Regions from separate parts of the Azospirillum sp. UENF 111221 genome, predicted to be linked through region 1. Evidence: predicted binding sites of a transcription regulator. Region 1 holds the regulator's gene; each other region holds the start of a gene.
What was found. Region 1 encodes PhoB, which activates phosphate uptake and scavenging genes when phosphate is short. Its sites were predicted from a motif close to TNTCATAAAACTGTCA; they were not measured.

Region 1 (4,208 bases):
CCACGAAGGCCGACCTGTCGAAGATGGGCTCGTTCCTGATGATGGGCGTCATCGGCCTGGTGATCGCCGGCCTGGCGAACATCTTCTTCCAGTCGCCGGCCCTGCACTTCGCGATCTCCGCCATCGGCGTGCTGATCTTCACCGGCCTGACCGCCTACGACACCCAGGCGATCAAGGAAAGCTACGCCGAGGGCTACGATCACGAGAGCACCGGCAAGCTGGCCCTGATGGGCGCCCTGACGCTGTACCTGGACTTCATCAACCTGTTCCAGTTCCTGCTGCAGTTCCTGGGCCAGCGCAACAACGACTGAGCCTGAGGACATCCGACCCGAGACGCCCGATCGGACAAGCACCTGATCGACGCAGCAGCCGCCCGGAAGCACCCGCTTCCGGGCGGTTTTCTTTTGGGCCCGCTCAGGACTCTACCGTCACCAGGTCGCCCACGGCCAGTCCCAGCACCCGGTCGGCCCGCCCGCGGTTGACGGCGATCTCGGCCAGCCCGTTGGAGTTTTCGTACCACAGCGGCTGCCCCGGCCCGACGGCGCCGAAGGTGCGGGCGCGGGCGACGCGGGCGCCACCGGCGGTCAGCACCGCGTCGGCGGGCAGGGCGGAGGCCCGCAGGCCAGTCATGACGTTGCCGTAGACATCGACATAGACGATGCGCGGCAGCTCCTCCGGCCAGTCCGGCCGGTCGATGGCGGCGGGATTGAGCGGGCTGCGCGCGACGGCCCGGCCGGTGGCAAGGCTGGCGGCGACGGGGGCGAACAGGTCGCGGCCGTGGAAGCTGGCGGACAGCCGGTCCGGGATCCAGTCGATTGTCCAGGCGTTTAGCGACGTTGCGCGGCGCGCGATCAGGGCGAAAAGGCCGTTGTCCGGACCGACGAACCAGCGCCCGTCGGCCTCCACCATCACCGGCCGCCGGTCAGTGCCGACGCCGGGATCGACAACAGAGAGAAAGACGCTGCCAGCCGGGAAGGCCGGAGCATAGGCTGCCAGCAGATAGGCGGACAGCTGTGGGTCGAAGGCGGGGGCGTCGGCGAACAGGTCGATGACCGGCACGCCGGGCGCCTGTTGTGCCAACACCGCCTTCATCTGGCCGGTGTAGGGGCCGGAAAGTCCGAAATCGGTGAAAAGCAGGATCATCGAGGGCCTTCTCACCAGTGCTGTGGTGGTCTTGGCCCCCATCCTACCCCCATCCGAACCCCGCACTCACACCGACTTGGTATCGAGCGCGTAGCCGGCCGACCGCACGGTGCGGATCAGGTCCAGCTCGTCCTCCTCGTTCATCGCCTTGCGCAGGCGGCGGATGTGTACGTCGACCGTACGCGGCTCGACATACACGTCGTGGCCCCACACCAGATCGAGCAGCTGCTCGCGCGAGAACACCCGGCCGGCATGCTGCATGAAGTGGCGCAGCAGGCGGAATTCGGTCGGGCCGAGGTGTACGTCACGGCCGTTGCGGCGGACGCGGTGGGCGGCCAGATCCATCGTCACGTCGGCAAAGGTCAGCACCTCGTCGGTCATGCCGGGAGAGGCGCGGCGCAGCACCGCGCGCATGCGGGCGACCAGCTCGGTCGGCGAGAAGGGCTTGGTGATGTAGTCGTCGGCGCCGGAGTTCAGGCCGCGCACCCGGTCGCCTTCCTCGCCGCGGGCGGTCAGCATGATGATCGGGATGTCGCGGGTCTTGGCGTTGCGGCGCAGCTGGCGGCAGACCTCCAGCCCGCTCATCAGCGGCAGCATCCAGTCGAGCAGCACGATGTGCGGCGTCTGCTCGCCGGCGGCCAGCAGGGCCTCCTCGCCGTCGCTGGCGGTGGCGACGCGGAAGCCTTCCTTTTCCAGGTTGTACTTCAGCAGCGTCAGGATGTCGGCCTCGTCCTCGACGATCAGGACGAGCGGCTTCAGGGCCGCGTTCATGGTGGCTCCGTTGACAGCGCGCGTCTCGACGTTAACCGGCATGGGACAGCCTTTTCAACAAAGGAGGAGGGGAGGGCGCAGAGGTAAGGCGGGGCTCAGCCATAGCGGCCGGTGATGTAGCCCTGGGTGCGCTCGTCGCGCGGGTTGGTGAAGATGTCCTCGGTGTCGTCGCACTCCACCATCTCGCCCAGATGGAAGAAGGCGGTGCGCTGCGACACGCGGGCGGCCTGCTGCATGTTGTGGGTGACGATGACGATGGTGTAGTTGGCCCGCAGCTCGTCGATCAGCTCCTCGATGTGGGCGGTCGCGATGGGGTCGAGCGCCGAGCAGGGCTCGTCCATCAGGATCACCTCGGGGCTGACGGCGATGGCGCGGGCGATGCACAGCCGCTGCTGCTGGCCGCCGGACAGGCTGGTGCCGGGTTCGCGCAGGCGGTCCTTGACCTCGCCCCACAGCCCGGCGCGCTTCAGCGAGGTCTGCACCACCTCGTCCAGTTCGTCGCGGCCGGAGGCCAGGCCATGGATGCGCGGGCCGTAGGAGACATTGTCGTAGATCGACTTGGGGAAGGGGTTCGGCTTCTGGAACACCATGCCGACGCGGGCGCGCAGCTGCACCGCATCGACCGCCTTGCCATAGACGTCCTCGCCATCCAGCGCGATCCGCCCCTCGACCCGGCAGCCCTCGATGGTGTCGTTCATCCGGTTCAGGCAGCGCAGGAAGGTCGACTTGCCGCAGCCGGACGGGCCGATCAGCGCCAGCACCCGGTTTTCCTGGATGTCGAGGTCGATGCCCTTCAACGCCTGTTTGGCGCCGTAGAACACCGTCACCCCGCGGGCGGTCATCTTGTTGGGCAGGGCGGCACCCGCGCGTTGACCGGGGCGGTCTTCGGCGCGGGGCCGCAGCTTCAGCGGGTTCTGAATGCTCATGACGCTCACCACCGTCTCTCGAAAATCTTGCGCAGGATCACGGCCGCGCCGTTCAGCAGGATCAGGACGCCGAGCAGGATCAGGATCGCCGCCGAGGTGCGCTCGGTGAAGGCCCGCTCGGGGCTGTCGGCCCACATGTAGATCTGCACCGGAAGCACCGTGGCGCTGTCGGTCAGCCCGTGGGGCACGTCGACGATGAAGGCGACCATGCCGATCAGCAGCAGCGGCGCCGTCTCGCCCAGCGCGCGGGCCATGCCGATGATGGTGCCGGTCAGGATGCCGGGCATCGCCAGCGGCAGCACATGGTGCAGCACCGTCTGCAAGGGCGAGGCGCCGATGCCCAGCGCCGCCTGGCGGATCGACGGCGGCACCGCCTTCAGCGCGACGCGGGACGCGATGATGATGACCGGCAGCGTCATCAGCGCCATCACCAGCCCGCCGACCAGCGGGGCGGAGCGCGGCATGCCGAAGAAACCGAGGAACACCGCGAGGCCGAGCAGGCCGAAGATGATCGATGGCACCGCGGCGAGGTTGTTGATGTTCACCTCGATCAGGTCGGTCCAGCGGTTCTTCGGCGCGAACTCCTCCAGATAGACCGCGGCGGCGATGCCGGTCGGCACCGACAGCGCCATGGTCACCAGCAGGGTCAGCAGCGAGCCGGCGATGGCGCCGCCGATGCCGGCCTGTTCCGGCTCGCGGCTGTCGCCGGCGGTGAACAGGGTGGTGTTGAAGCCCTGCGCCAGCGCGCCGGAGGCCAGCAGCGCGTCGGCGGCGGCGACCTTGGCGTCGCTGAGCCCGCGCTCGCTCTCCGGCAGGTCGCGGCGGTAGCCGCCCTTCACCAGCTGGTCGATCTGGTCGTCGGCGCGGACCCAGATCGTCTGCGTGGTGCCGGCCAGCGCCGGGTTCTTCGCCACCATCGCCTCCAGCTCGTAGGGTGCCCCCGACGACAGCAGGTCGTTCAGCACGCGGCGGCCGGCGCGGTCGGTGACCTGGGGGAACTGGGCGTAGAGCGCCCGGCGCAGCGGGGCGGCGTAGTTGCGGTCGGCGACCTCCGCCGGGTCCAGCGTCACCTCCAGCCGGATGCGCGCTTCCCAAAAGGCACTGGCGCCCTTGGCGACGATGGAGCCCAGCAGCAGAACCAGCATCAGCGCCGCCAGCGCCACCGCGGCGGCGCCGGCCAGCCGGAAGCGGCGCTCCGCGGCATGGCGGGCGCGCAGACGGCGGGCGAAGGCCTCGCTGCGCAGGCGCGACTTCGGCGGGGTGGTTGAGGCGGGGGAGGGCGTCACGGCCGCCGCGTCCCGCTCGACGAGGTCAGTCATATTTTTCCCGATAGGTCCGGACCACCCGCAGGGCGACCATGTTGAGGCA
Region 2 (4,208 bases), 600 kb from region 1:
TCACCAGGCTGTTCAGCATCATGGTGCGGACGGGCGTGTACATGGCGCGGTCGCCGGCCTCGCCCACCCAGGCCTGGGCGTAGTTGGTCAGCCCCTGCCCGCCCGGCCACAGCGGCAGGCCGCCGCGGCCGATGGTGCCGGAATCCCAGGTGGAGCCGATCAGCGTCACATAGATCGGATAGGCGAAGATCAGGACGCCGACGATCAGGACGATGTGCGGCAGCAGATCGATGAAACGGGTCGGCTTCATGAGTAGTGGACCTTGCGCTCGACGAAGCGGAACTGCACCGCGGTCAGCGCGATGACGATCACCATCAGGATTACCGACTGGGCCGACGATCCGCCGAGGTCGTTGTTGACGACGCCGTCCTGATAGACGCGGAAGATCAGCGTCTCCGTCGCCTTGCCCGGCCCGCCCTGGGTCAGGGCATGGATGGTGCCGAAGGTTTCGAAGAAGGCGTAGACCATGTCGACCACCAGCAGGAAGAAGGTGGTCGGCGACAGCAGCGGGAAGGTGATGGTCCAGAACCGCCGCACCGGACCGGCGCCGTCGATGCTGGCCGCCTCCATCACCGACCGCGGGATCGCCTGCAATCCGGCCAGGAAGAAGATGAAATTGTAGGACACCTGCTTCCAGCTGGCGGCCATGATCACCATCGTCAGCGCCTGCCCGCCGTTCAGCCGGTAATCCCAATCATAACCCAGCGCCCGCAGCGCCCGGCCGAAGGACCCGATGTCGGGGTTGAAGATGAACATCCACAGCACCGCCGCGACGGCCGGGGCCAGCGCATAGGGCCAGATCAGCAGCGTCTTGTAGGCCCGCGCACCCTTGATCTTGGAATCGGCCAGCACCGCCAACAGCAGCGCCAGCCCCATCGCCAGCACGGTCACCGCCAGGCTGAAGACGACCGTGACCTTCAGCGTGTCGAGATAGTTCGGGTCGCCCAGCACATTGGTGAAGTTCTCGAACCAGAACGAATTCGCTGCGGATGCCGAAGGCGTCCTGCAGATGCACCGACTGCCAGATCGCGTTGGCGGCCGGCCAGATGAAGAACACCAGCGTCACGGCCACCTGCGGCGCCAGCAGCAGGTAGGGCAACAGCCGGTTGTCGAAGGTGACGCGACGCTGCAAAGGATGGTCTTTCGTCAATGGTAAACGGCGCCATCCCTCCCCCGCCACCGGGCGGGAGAGGGATGGTGTTGCAGGCGATCTCAGCCCTTGTTGGCGCGCTCGAAGTTGCGCAGCACGGTGTTGCCGCGCTTGATCGAGGCGTCCAAGGCCTGCTTGGCGTCCTGCTGGCCCTGGAAGGCCTTCTCAAGCTCTTCCTGGATGATGTTGCGGATTTCCGGCAGGTTGCCCAGCCGCAGGCCCATGCTGTTCTCGGTGGTCGGCGTCCGGGTCAGCTGGGCGGCCGGCACGTCGGCGCCGGGATTCTTCTCGTAATAGCCCTGCGCCTTGGCGAGGTCGAAGCCCTTCATCGTCACCGGGACATAGCCGGTGTCCATGTGCCACTTGGCATCGACCTCGGGCCGGGCGAGATAGGTGAAGAACTGCGACACCGCCTTGTATTCGGCCGGCGTGCGCTTGGGCGAGGTCATCACCCAGAAGGCGGCGCCGCCGATGATGCTGTTCTTCGGGCCGTCCTTGGCAAATTCCGGCCAGTAGGGCAGCGGAGCGGCACCCCAGGCGAAGGTCGCCTCCTTCAGGATGCGGCTGCGCAGGCCCGACGAGGCGTGGATCATCGCGCATTCGCCCGACGGGAACAGGGCGTCGGGCTTGTTGTCGCGGCCGCCATACTTGAACAGGCCGTCCTTCTGCATGTCGATCAGCGTCTGGACATGCTTGACGTAGAGCGGGGCGTCGATCTTCAGCTCGGCGTTCAGGCCGCCGAAGCCGTTGGCCTGGCTGGCGAAGGGCGTGTTGTGGATGGCGCCCAGCTGTTCGAACTGCGCCCACACCGGCCAGGCGGTGGTGAACGGACAGGTGGAGCCCGAGGCCTTCAGCTTCTTCGTCGCCTCGATCATCTCCGGCCAGGTCGCCGGCGGCTTGTTGGGATCGAGGCCGGCCTTCTGGAAGGCGTCCTTGTTGTAGAACATGATGGTGCTGGAGCTGTTGAACGGCAACGCCATCATCTTCCCGTCCTTGGACGAGTAATACCCCTTCACCGCCGGGATGTAGGCGTCGGCGTCGAAGGACGCGCCCGTCTCCTGCATCAGCTGGTAGACCGGCTTCACCGCCGGACCGGCGGCCATCATGGTGGCGGTCCCGACCTCGAACATCTGCACGATGTGCGGCGCGTTGCCGGCGCGGAAGGCGGCGATGGCCGCCTGCATCGTCTCCGGATAGCTGCCCTTGTAGGAGGCGTTGACCTGGACCGCCTGCTGGCTGTCGTTGAAGTCCTTGGCAATCTGCTCCAGCTGGCCGCCCAGCGGCTGCGGCAGGCCGTGCCAGAAATCGACCACGGTCTTCTGCTGCGCGAGCGCCGAACCCGGCAATGCCGCGGCGAACAGCAGGGCGGAAGCGGAGGCGGCGCCCGTCAGGAGGGCAAGCTTGCGGCGGGTCAACATGCGGTGGGTCTCCCTATCCCGGTATGGTTCGCGGTTGTCATGAGGGCAACGGGTTGCCGTCCCGCGACGCTTTCGTGAAGTTTTGGTGGCAATCGCCAACGTTGCTGTGTGCGATTGCGAAAAAGACCGGCAGCGTGATGATCGCTTCCGAAACTGTTTGGTTGCTCTAACCGTCACACTGCGCACGCACACGAGGGTCTGTCAAGGCGTCGCATTACAGTTTTGTGACGTGAAAATCGCGGCGATGGAATGTTGCAGAGCGAAAACGCGCAAGTGCGGAACGGCTAACGCGGGCAGGCGGCATCCGTCCGGCGGATGGGTGCCGGAGCCCCCGCCCGTCCGGCCATCAGGCTGCGGCTCAACAGGCGGCGCAGGGCGGCCGGATCGCAGGGCTTGTGGACCAGGGGAAAGCCGCTGCGGTCGACGCTGCGCAGCCGGTCGGGGTCGGTGTCGCCGGTGACGATGACGCCCGGCACCCGCCGGCCGCAGCGGGCACGGACCGCCTGGATGGCGTCGATGCCGGTCTCCGGTCCCGACAGCCGCAGGTCGGACAGCACGAGGTCGGGCGCCGCAGCACCGCCCCCCAGCCCGGCACAGGCTTCGTCGATGCCGCGGGCGGGGATGACCGCATAGCCCCAGCCGCGCAGCAACAACCCGATCCCCTCAAGCTGCACCGCGTCGTCCTCGATCACCAGCACCGTGCCGGTCACCGCAGGAGCGGCAGCGAAGGACGACCGCCCGGCCGCCGGCTCCGGCTCGCTGTCGCCGAACTCGTCGCCCGAGCGGTCGCCGTCATTGCCGGCCAGCGGCACCTCCACCGCGAAGACGGAGCCCTTGCCGAGCCTGGAGCGCACCGTCACCGGATGCCCCAGCACCTGCCCCAGCCGCCGCACGATGGCAAGGCCTAGACCCAGACCCTGCTTGCGGTCGCGCCCCGGATTGCCGAGCTGGTGGAAATCCTCAAAGATCACGGCATGGTTGGACGGGTCGATGCCGACACCGGTGTCCCAAACCTCGATGCGCAGGAACTCGCCGCGCCGCCGTGCCGCCAGCAGGACTCCGCCCTTCAGCGTGTAGCGCAGGGCGTTGGCCATTATCGGCCGCAGCAGCCGTTCCATCAGCGCCGGGTCGCTGGTGATGTGGGCGTCGAACGGGTGGATGTTCAGGCGTAGCCCCTTCGCCTCCGCCTCCGGGCCGAACTCCTCCAGCATCTTGGCGAACAGTTCGTCGACCGGGAAGGTCTGCGGCTTGGCGGTGACCAGCCCGGCCTCCAGCGCCGAGACCTCCAGCAGGGCGCGCAGCAGCGCCTCGCCGCCGAGGATCGCCTGCTCCAGCTTGTTCGCCAGCTCGATGGAGGCCGGATCGGTCAGCCTGCCGCTCAACAGATGGTGGAACAGGTGCATCGCCTGGAAGGGCTGGCGCAGGTCGTGGCTGGCCGCCGACAGGAACTTGCCCTTGGCGGTGCGGGCGCGCTCGGCATCGGCGCGGGCCTGCGCCGCCTCCGCCCTTGCTTGCGCCAAGGCGGCCGCCCCGGCGTCGGCCACGAGAGCCACCGCGTGGATACGGCCATCGGCGCCCGTGACCGGCGTCAATGCCGGCGTGACGGGAAAGCCGGGAAGTGGTCCGGTGGCGGAGGCAGG
Region 3 (4,208 bases), on a different contig from region 1:
TCTTCTCGGGTGGGGCGTAGAAATGCAGGGTCAGCTGGCCGTCGGCTTCCGCCGCATAAGGCAAGCCTGGGACCGTCCGGCGTTCGGTGCCGGGAAGCACATACTGCTCACCTTGGTCGGTGCGTTCGATATGCGGCATGACCGGTATCCTGTCTCCACCGGACCGATCCTGCCGTTCCCGCCCTTGCGGGTCAAGGGCGGGCTGCGTCACGAAGGGCTTATCCGATCGTACTGGTATCCGCCCCCTCGTTCACAGGGTGTTCTCCCCCAAATCGAGGCCCTTACGGGTGCAGGACGCTCGCCACCAGCAGGTAGGACAGCCAGGCGACGATGCCGGAGGCGGGAATCGTCAGCACCCAGGCCCAGACGATTCGGCCCGCCAGCCCCCAGCGCACCGCCGAGGTGCGGCGGGCGGAGCCGACGCCGACGATGGCGCCGGTGATGGTGTGGGTGGTCGAAACCGGGATGCCCAGCCACGTCGCGCCGAACAGGGTGATGGCGCCCGCCGTCTCGGCGCAGAAGCCCTGGTAGGGCTTCAGGTCGGTGATGCGCGACCCCATGGTGCGGACGATCCGCCAGCCGCCCATCATGGTGCCCAGCCCCATCGCCAGCTGGCAGGCGATGATCACCCAGAAGGGCACGTGGAAGGTATCGCCCAGCATGCCCTGGCTGAACAGCAGGACGGCGATGATGCCCATCGTCTTCTGCGCGTCGTTGCCGCCATGGCCCAGGCTGTACAGCGCCGCCGAAACCAGCTGCCAGTGCCGGAACTGGCGGTCGACCGCGAAGGGGGCGGCCCGGCGCAGCGCCCAGGACAGCACCAGCATCAGGAGCAGCGCCAGCAAGAGGCCGATGCCCGGCGACAGCACGATGGCGACCGCCGTCTTGGTGAAGCCGCTGGCGATGATGGCGCCGAAGCCGGCCTTGGCGATGCCCGCCCCGGCGATGCCGCCGACCAGCGCATGCGACGACGAGGACGGCAGCCCGAGATACCAGGTGATCAGGTTCCAGCCGATGGCGCCGATCAGCGCCGCCAGGATCACCGCCGGGTCCATCACCAGCGGATCGACCAGCCCGGTGCCGATGGTGGTGGCGACATGCAGGCCGAAGAACAGGAAGGCGATGAAGTTGAAGAAGGCCGCCCACAGGACGGCCAGCTTGGGCGACAGCACGCGGGTCGACACCACGGTGGCGATGGAGTTCGCCGCGTCGTGCAGGCCGTTGATGAAGTCGAAGGCGAGCGCCACCAGAACGATGACGGCGATCGCCGGCAGGCCGAGCTGCAGGGCCTCCATGACCGGGACCGCCTCAGACCTGATCGAGCGTGATGCCCGCGACCAAGTCGCCGACGTCGTCGCACCGGTCGGTCACCGCCTCCAGCATCTCGTACAGCTCGCGCCGGCCGAGGAAGGCGATCATGTCCGGCTTTTCCGCGATCAGCGACTGGAGCGCGCTGCGCAGGATATCGTCGGCCTCGTCCTCGATGTCGGACAGCCGGCCGCAGAGATGGTCGATCCGCTCGGCGTTGCGGGCGATGGCGCCCAGGAGCGGCATCAGCTCGACAAGCACGTCGGCCTGCTGGCGGATCAGGGCGACGAAGCGGCGCATCGGCTCGTCGAACGCCTCGATGCCGTAGAGGCCGGCATGGCGCGGCACCTCGTCCATCAGGTCGATGGCGTCGTCCAGCGCGTTGATCAGCGACAGGATGTCCGAGCGGTCGAAGGGGGTGATGAAGGCGCGGTGCAGGTCGCGCCCGGCATCCTTGGCGATGCGGTCGGCGTCCTTCTCCACCCGCTTCAGCGCTGCGACCTTCTGCGCGCGGTCGTCCGGTCCGGAATCCATCACCGCTTCCAGTGCGATGGATGCTGCCACGATGTGGCGGGCCTGCTCGACGAACTGGTCGACGAAGCGTTCCTCCTTCGGCATCAGCGAACGGAATGCGCGCAGCAGCATGGGACGGTGACTCGCGTAGACTGGAATGGTTTGGCGCTGCTCTTAGCACGCTTCGCGGTGCGGTGCAGCGGCGGCATGTCATGTAAAGGTCATGAAACAGTCATTTGGTAGCAAAATCGCCACAGGTCGCGGCACATCGCCGCTTTTCACCCTTCCAACCAATCCGGCAAACCGGTTGGGCCGGCCCCATAACCAGGGACCATGGAAAGCCGCCGGCCGCCTTCCCAAATCTCACAAAGCCCCTCCCCCGACCGCAGGGTTCCGCCCATGACGTGCCCATCCCCCGCTCTCCGCCTTGCCATGCCGGCGCTCGCCGTCCTGCTGCTGAGCGCCGCCCCGCTGCATGCCCAGACGGTTCCACCCGGCGACCCGGCCGGCCGGTGCAGCCCGACCGTCTCGGCGGCGCTCAGCACCTGGGACACCGGGGTCGCGGCGGCGGAGCGTTTCGGCGACAAGGCCGCGGCGGTGGCGCGCGAGAAGGGGCGGGAGTATCTGCTGCCGCTGCTGGGGATCGACCCGAAGGCGGTGCCGCCCGACGCCAAGGGCGGCGGCACGACCGACGATGTCGGCCGCGCGCTGGAGGAAAGCCGCAACGATCCCAAGCGCCGCGCCGACCTCTGCGCCGCCATCACCCGCGCGGCGGACGAGGCGAAAAACTCGGCCGGCGCCGGGCTCGACGCGCTGAAACGGGCCCTGGACAACTGGCAGCTGACGCCGCCCGCCGCTCCGGCGCCCGGCCCGGCCCCTGCTCCGGAACCGACGAAGCAGGACGGGCTGATCCGGACCTGACTTTCTTCAAATTCGCCGAAGCGGACGCCGGGCGCTCCACACCCCGGCCAGGAAGGGCAGCGCCAGCAGGACCTGCAAGGCTGCCCAACCCAGCGCTTCCCAGTTCGGCCGGGTCCATTCGACCTCGTGCAGCGCCTCCATGAAGGGCAGTTGGCCGTAGATCAGCGATTCGAGCGGCACGAAGCCCTCCGCCACCACGGTCAGCAGCGCCGCCAGCAGCAGGCCGAAGCCCAGAGCCAACTCGACCGGCAGGCGGCGGACGGCGCCGCACAGGCCGCGCGGCTCGCCGTCGGCGACGGGAATCGCCGGACGGAACAGGCTGGCGATGCCCAGCGCGCCCTGCGTCTCCGTCCCCACCGGCCGGCGGGCGGCGCGGATCAGGCCCAGCGCCGGCAGCGCCACCGCCGGGATCAGCAGGTACGGGTTGGGGAAGTCGCGGTAGCGGCCGTCGAAGACGATCAGCAGCGACCAGACCAGCGCCGCGACGCCCAGCGCCACGGCGCTCCACCGCCCCACCCGCTCGGTGCGGGTCAGGGCCGGGCGGGCATGGCGCAGGCCGGCCAGCGGCTCGCTCGCCAGACCGCCGCTCGCCAGCGTGCGGTGGGCGGTCAGCAGAACCGCCAGCGCCAGCGCCGCGGTCAGCGCCAGCATCGCCACCGCCAGCGTGGTGTCCTGCCAGTAATGCTTGCCATGCTCCGCCAGGAAGGCGGCGCGGATATAGAGGGTGGACAACGCCTGCGCCAGCAGGATCAGCACGACCCAGCCGGTGCCCGGCACATGGCGGCGCAGCAGCGACAGCCCGCCCAGTAGCACCAGCGCCAGCCCGCTCGACGCCGCGAACAGCCAGGGCCACGCGACATTGCCGACGACCGGCCCGGCCAGCGAGAATTTCGGCGTGCGGTCGGCGTTGTACAGGCCCCAATGGCCGCCGACCGTGCCCTCAAGCTTGGCCTTCCATTCCTGATCGAAGGCTTCGATCACGTTGTAGTCGAAGCCCTCCTGCTCGGCCATGCGGACGAAGGCATTGACGAACTTCGCCTTGTTGACCAGCCCCGGCACGGCGGCCCCGCGCGAGCGGCCTTGAGTCGGCCAGCCGGTCTCGCCGACCAGGATCGGTTTGCCGGGAAAGCGGTGGGCGATGGTTCGGTAGCTCTGGCGGATGCGCTCGGTCGCCGCCTCGACGCCGGCCGGCACATCCTCCCAATAGGGCAGCAGGTGGATGGTCAGGTAATCGACGTGGTCGGCGATCTGCGGGTATTTCAGCCACCATTCCCACACGTCGGCATAGGACACCGGCTGCTTCACCGCCGCCTTGACGCGGTCGATGTAGCCGGCGACCTGCTCCGGCGTCAGCTCGCGGCGCAGCAGCACCTCGTTGCCGACGATGACGCGGGTGATGACGTCGGGATAGCGGTTGGCGAGGTCGATCAGCGAGGCGATCTCCGCCTCGTTCTTGTCGGTCCGCG
Region 4 (4,208 bases), 980 kb from region 1:
GCCCCCCGGCAAGATCCGGGTGAAGAAGGGCGGCGGCCATGGCGGCCACAACGGCCTGCGCTCCATCGACGCGCACATCGGCAAGGACTACTGGCGCGTCCGGCTCGGCATCGGCCACCCCGGCAACAAGGATCTGGTCAGCGGCTATGTGCTGCACGACTTCGCCAAGGCCGACCAGGGCTGGATCGACCCGCTGCTGGACGCCGTCTCCGACAACCTGCCGCTGATCGTGGACGGCCGGCCGGAGCTGTTCATGAACAAGGTGACGGTGGCGACGCAGGGCAGATAGGCCCCGCCGGCCTTGCCGGTTCAGGCCCCTCTCCCACTTCGCGTTTGCGCTTTGGTCCCCATCGTAGGATAAAGCGCGTCAATTCCAGCATTTCCGACGGCGAGCACCCAACCATGGGCTTCAATTGCGGCATCGTCGGCCTGCCGAACGTCGGCAAGTCGACCCTTTTCAACGCGCTGACCGCCACCCAGGCGGCCGAGGCGGCGAATTTCCCCTTCTGCACCAAGGAGCCGAACGTCGGCCGCGTCAGCGTCCCCGACCCGCGGCAGGACAAGCTGGCCGAGATCGCCAAGTCGCAGAAGGTCATCCCGACCCAGCTGGAGTTCGTGGACATCGCCGGCCTGATCCGCGGCGCGTCGAAGGGTGAAGGGCTGGGCAACCAGTTCCTCGCCAACATCCGCGAAGTGGACGCCATCGTCCATGTGCTGCGCTGCTTCGAGGACGACGACATCACCCATGTCGAGGGCAATGTCGATCCGCTGCGCGACGCCGAGGTGGTCGAGACCGAGCTGATGCTCGCCGACATGGAAAGCCTTGAGCGCCAGCTGACCAGCCTGCAGAAGAAGGCCAAGGGCGGCGACAAGGACAGCAAGATCAAGGCCGACCTGATGGAGCGCGCCCTGAAGGTGCTGCAGGACGGCAAGCCCGCCCGCGTGGTCGAGGTCTCCGACGAAGAGAAGCCGGTGTTCAAGCAGTTCATGCTGCTGACCTCCAAGCCGGTGCTCTATGTCTGCAACGTCGAAGAGGCGTCGGCCGCCACCGGCAACAGCTTCTCGGCCAAGGTCGCCGAGAAGGCCAAGGCCGAGAATGCCGAGGTCGTCGTCATCTCCGCCGCCATCGAGTCCGAGGTCGCCCAGCTGTCCGACCCGGCCGAGAAGGCCGAGTTCCTTGAATCGATGGGGCTGGAGGAAACCGGCCTGAACAAGCTGATCCGCGCCGGCTTCAAGCTGCTGGACCTGATCACCTTCTTCACCGTCGGCCCGAAGGAGACGCGGGCCTGGACCGTGCGCCGCCACGCCAAGGCTCCGGAAGCCGCCGGCGTCATCCACACCGATTTCGAACGCGGCTTCATCCGCGCCGAAACCATCGACTACAACAGCTACGTCACGCTGGGTGGCGAGCAGGGGGCGAAGGACGCCGGCAAGATGCGCCAGGAAGGCAAGGAATATGTCGTCCAGGACGGCGACATCTTCCACTTCCGCTTCAACGTCTGAGACTCGAATGACCAGGGAGATGGGGGCTTTGTCGCCCCCTTCCCCCTACGCTGTCATCCAACTGTCATATTGTCGTAACAATCCGCGCGCCCTACCCTTCAGTTAGGGGTGCCGCCTGACCGCATCCCCGATCCGACAAAGGGGGTGCGATGCAGGCGACACGGGTGCTGCTGGAACTCGCCGGAAATGTCGTGCTGCTCCTGTGGGGGCTGCACATGGTGCAGAGCGGGCTGACCCGTGCGCTGGGCGGCGACCTGCGCCGCATCCTGGGGGCCGGGCTGCGCAACCGCTGGACCGCCTTCCTGTCCGGCATGGGCATCACCATGCTGCTGCAGAGCAGCACCGCCACCGGCTTGATGGCGACCGGCTTCACCGCCACCGGGCTGGTGTCGCTGATGCCGGCGCTGGCGGTGATGCTGGGGGCCAATGTCGGCTCCACCCTGATCGTCCAGATCCTCGCCTTCGACGTCGCCCATGTGGCGCCGGTCCTGCTGCTCGGCGGCTTCATCGCCTTCCGCCGCGGGGCGCGGACGCGCAGCCGCGACCTGGGGCGGGTCGCCATCGGGCTCGGCCTGATGCTGCTGTCGCTGCATTTGCTGCTGGCGACCATCGCCCCGGCGGAGAATGCGCCGATACTGCGGCGGATGCTGGCGATGCTGACCGCCGATCCGGTGGTGGCGGTGGTGCTGGCGGCGCTGCTGTCCTGGGCCGCCCATTCCAGCGTCGCCGCCATCCTGCTGATCGCCTCGCTGGCCGGCGGCGGGGTGATCGGACCGGAGGCCGCGATCGCTATGGTGGCCGGCGCCAATCTGGGCAGCGCCGTCAATCCGGTGATCGAGGGACCGGGGGGCGACGGCCGCAACCCGGCGGCCCGGCGGCTGCCGGTCGGCAATTTGATCAACCGCCTCGTCGGCTGCCTCATCGTCGTGCCGCTGCTGGAGCCGATCACCGCCGGCCTGCAAGCGGTGTCGCCGGACGCCACCCGGCTGGCCGCCAACTTCCACCTCGCCTTCAATCTGGCGATGGCCGGGCTGTTCATCGGCCCGCTGCCCTGGTTCGCTCGAGCACTGACACGGATGTTCCCGGAGCGGGTGGCGGTCGCCGACCCGGCCATGCCGCTCTATCTCGACCGCAGCGCGCTGCGCATCCCCCACCTCGCCATCGCCAACGCATCGCGCGAGGCGTTGCGCATGGCCGATACGGTGGACGCCATGCTGCGCGGTGCGCTGGACGTGATCCAGACCGACGACCGCAAACGGGTGCAGGAGATCCGTCGGATGGACGATGTGCTGGACCGGCTGCACGAGGCGATCAAGGGCTATCTCACCCAGATCAATGTCGAGGATCTGGACGAGCGTGACGCCGGCCGGATGTCGGACGTGCTGACCTTCACCATCAACCTCGAGCATGTCGGCGACATCGTCGACTGCAACCTTATGGAGACGGCCTCGAAGAAGATCCGGCGCAAGCTGCGCTTCTCCACCGAGGGGGCCGGCGAGATCGCCGGCATGCTGGAAAGGTTGAGCGAAACCCAGCGGCTGGCCGCTGCCGTCTTCGTGTCGCGCGATGTCCGCTCCGCCCGCGCGCTGATCCACGAAAAGGAGGTGATCCGCGATCTGGAGACCAGCGCCACCGAGGCGCATTTCGCCCGCCTGCGCGCCGGCCGCAAGGAAAGCGTGGAGACCAGCGCGCACCACCTCGACATCCTGCGTGACCTGCGCCGGATCAACGCCCACTTGGTTGCCGCCGCCTATCCGGTACTCGATCAATCGGGTGAGCTGCTGCCCAGTCGTCTCAAACGGGGAGCAGCGCGGGCGTGACCGTTCACGTCCTATTGGGGAACCGCCCCGCTTCGGCTTCGACCTTTTCTTGTCACCAGCGCAGCAACGTTAACACTTTCGTAACCATATAAAATTCGTCAAGCTCTTTCGCGACATGGTTAACAAATCCTTCCTGTGGTTGTTATGGCAGCAAGCCCCAGGGGAAATGTCGGGCCGAGGAATGGTTGTCGAGAGGGAGCGGACGGTGGCGAACACGCACGCGACGTCGAACGGACCCGCGAACGGACCCGGTACACAGGGGATATCCGACGCCGGCTTCGCCGCGCGGGTGCGCGACGCCATCGACCGGCAGGAACTGTCCCTGGTCTTCCAGCCCCAGGCCGACGTCATCACCAACCGCCTGACCGGGTTCGAGGCTTTGTCGCGCTGGCGCCTGTCCGACGGCACCATGCTGCCCCCCGATGTCTTCGTGCCGATGGCCGAGCAGGGAGAGGCGATCCACCTGCTCGGCGAATGGACCCTGCGGACGGCCTGTGTCGCAGCGACCGGCTGGCTGCGCGCCGGCTATCCTGACATTCCGGTGTCGGTCAACCTGTCGGCGCGGCAGCTCGACGATCCGGGGCTGGTGCTGAAGGTGCTGGGTATCCTGGCGGAAACCGGCCTGCCCGCCGCCAACCTGAAGCTTGAGCTGACCGAAACCAGCATGTTCAGCCAGACCGCCGAGGCACGCGAGGCGCTGCTGCGGTTGCGGGGCGCCGGGATCAGGCTGGTGCTGGACGATTTCGGCACCGGCTGGTCCTCGCTGGCGACCCTGCGCCGGGTGCCGGTGGAGGCGCTGAAGATCGACAAGCAGTTCGTCCAGGCGATGGTGGAGGACCGAGACGCCGCCGCCATCGTCCAGGCGGTGGTGGCGCTGGCCCACGC

Region 2: ugpB (sn-glycerol-3-phosphate ABC transporter substrate-binding protein UgpB) is a predicted target of PhoB. The motif match lies at 2,783-2,798, and genes of this name have one in related genera.
Region 3: ACWPN3_RS05375 (DUF47 domain-containing protein) is a predicted target of PhoB. The motif match lies at 2,041-2,056, and genes of this name have one in related genera.
Region 4: ACWPN3_RS19080 (Na/Pi cotransporter family protein) is a predicted target of PhoB. The motif match lies at 1,555-1,570, and genes of this name have one in related genera.

The regions. Positions count from the first base shown of each region.
Region 1 covers NZ_JBSNCH010000005.1:1,957,934-1,962,141, reverse strand. Annotated here, with positions in the region: gene ACWPN3_RS24000 (Bax inhibitor-1/YccA family protein) at 1-311, shown strand, start outside; gene ACWPN3_RS23995 (SAM hydrolase/SAM-dependent halogenase family protein) at 415-1,143, opposite strand; gene phoB (phosphate regulon transcriptional regulator PhoB) at 1,210-1,914, opposite strand; gene pstB (phosphate ABC transporter ATP-binding protein PstB) at 2,010-2,840, opposite strand; gene pstA (phosphate ABC transporter permease PstA) at 2,846-4,159, opposite strand; gene pstC (phosphate ABC transporter permease subunit PstC) at 4,152-4,208, opposite strand, start outside.
Region 2 covers NZ_JBSNCH010000005.1:2,559,094-2,563,301, reverse strand. Annotated here, with positions in the region: gene ugpE (sn-glycerol-3-phosphate ABC transporter permease UgpE) at 1-250, opposite strand, end outside; partial or broken gene ugpA (sn-glycerol-3-phosphate ABC transporter permease UgpA) at 247-1,132, opposite strand; gene ugpB (sn-glycerol-3-phosphate ABC transporter substrate-binding protein UgpB) at 1,213-2,568, opposite strand; gene ACWPN3_RS26975 (PAS domain-containing sensor histidine kinase) at 2,853-4,208, opposite strand, start outside.
Region 3 covers NZ_JBSNCH010000002.1:183,703-187,910, reverse strand. Annotated here, with positions in the region: gene ACWPN3_RS05385 (hypothetical protein) at 1-139, opposite strand, end outside; gene ACWPN3_RS05380 (inorganic phosphate transporter) at 282-1,295, opposite strand; gene ACWPN3_RS05375 (DUF47 domain-containing protein) at 1,309-1,953, opposite strand; gene ACWPN3_RS05370 (hypothetical protein) at 2,221-2,742, shown strand; gene ACWPN3_RS05365 (glycoside hydrolase family 17 protein) at 2,749-4,208, opposite strand, start outside.
Region 4 covers NZ_JBSNCH010000005.1:982,528-986,735, forward strand. Annotated here, with positions in the region: gene pth (aminoacyl-tRNA hydrolase) at 1-289, shown strand, start outside; gene ychF (redox-regulated ATPase YchF) at 403-1,503, shown strand; gene ACWPN3_RS19080 (Na/Pi cotransporter family protein) at 1,653-3,323, shown strand; gene ACWPN3_RS19085 (EAL domain-containing protein) at 3,529-4,208, shown strand, end outside.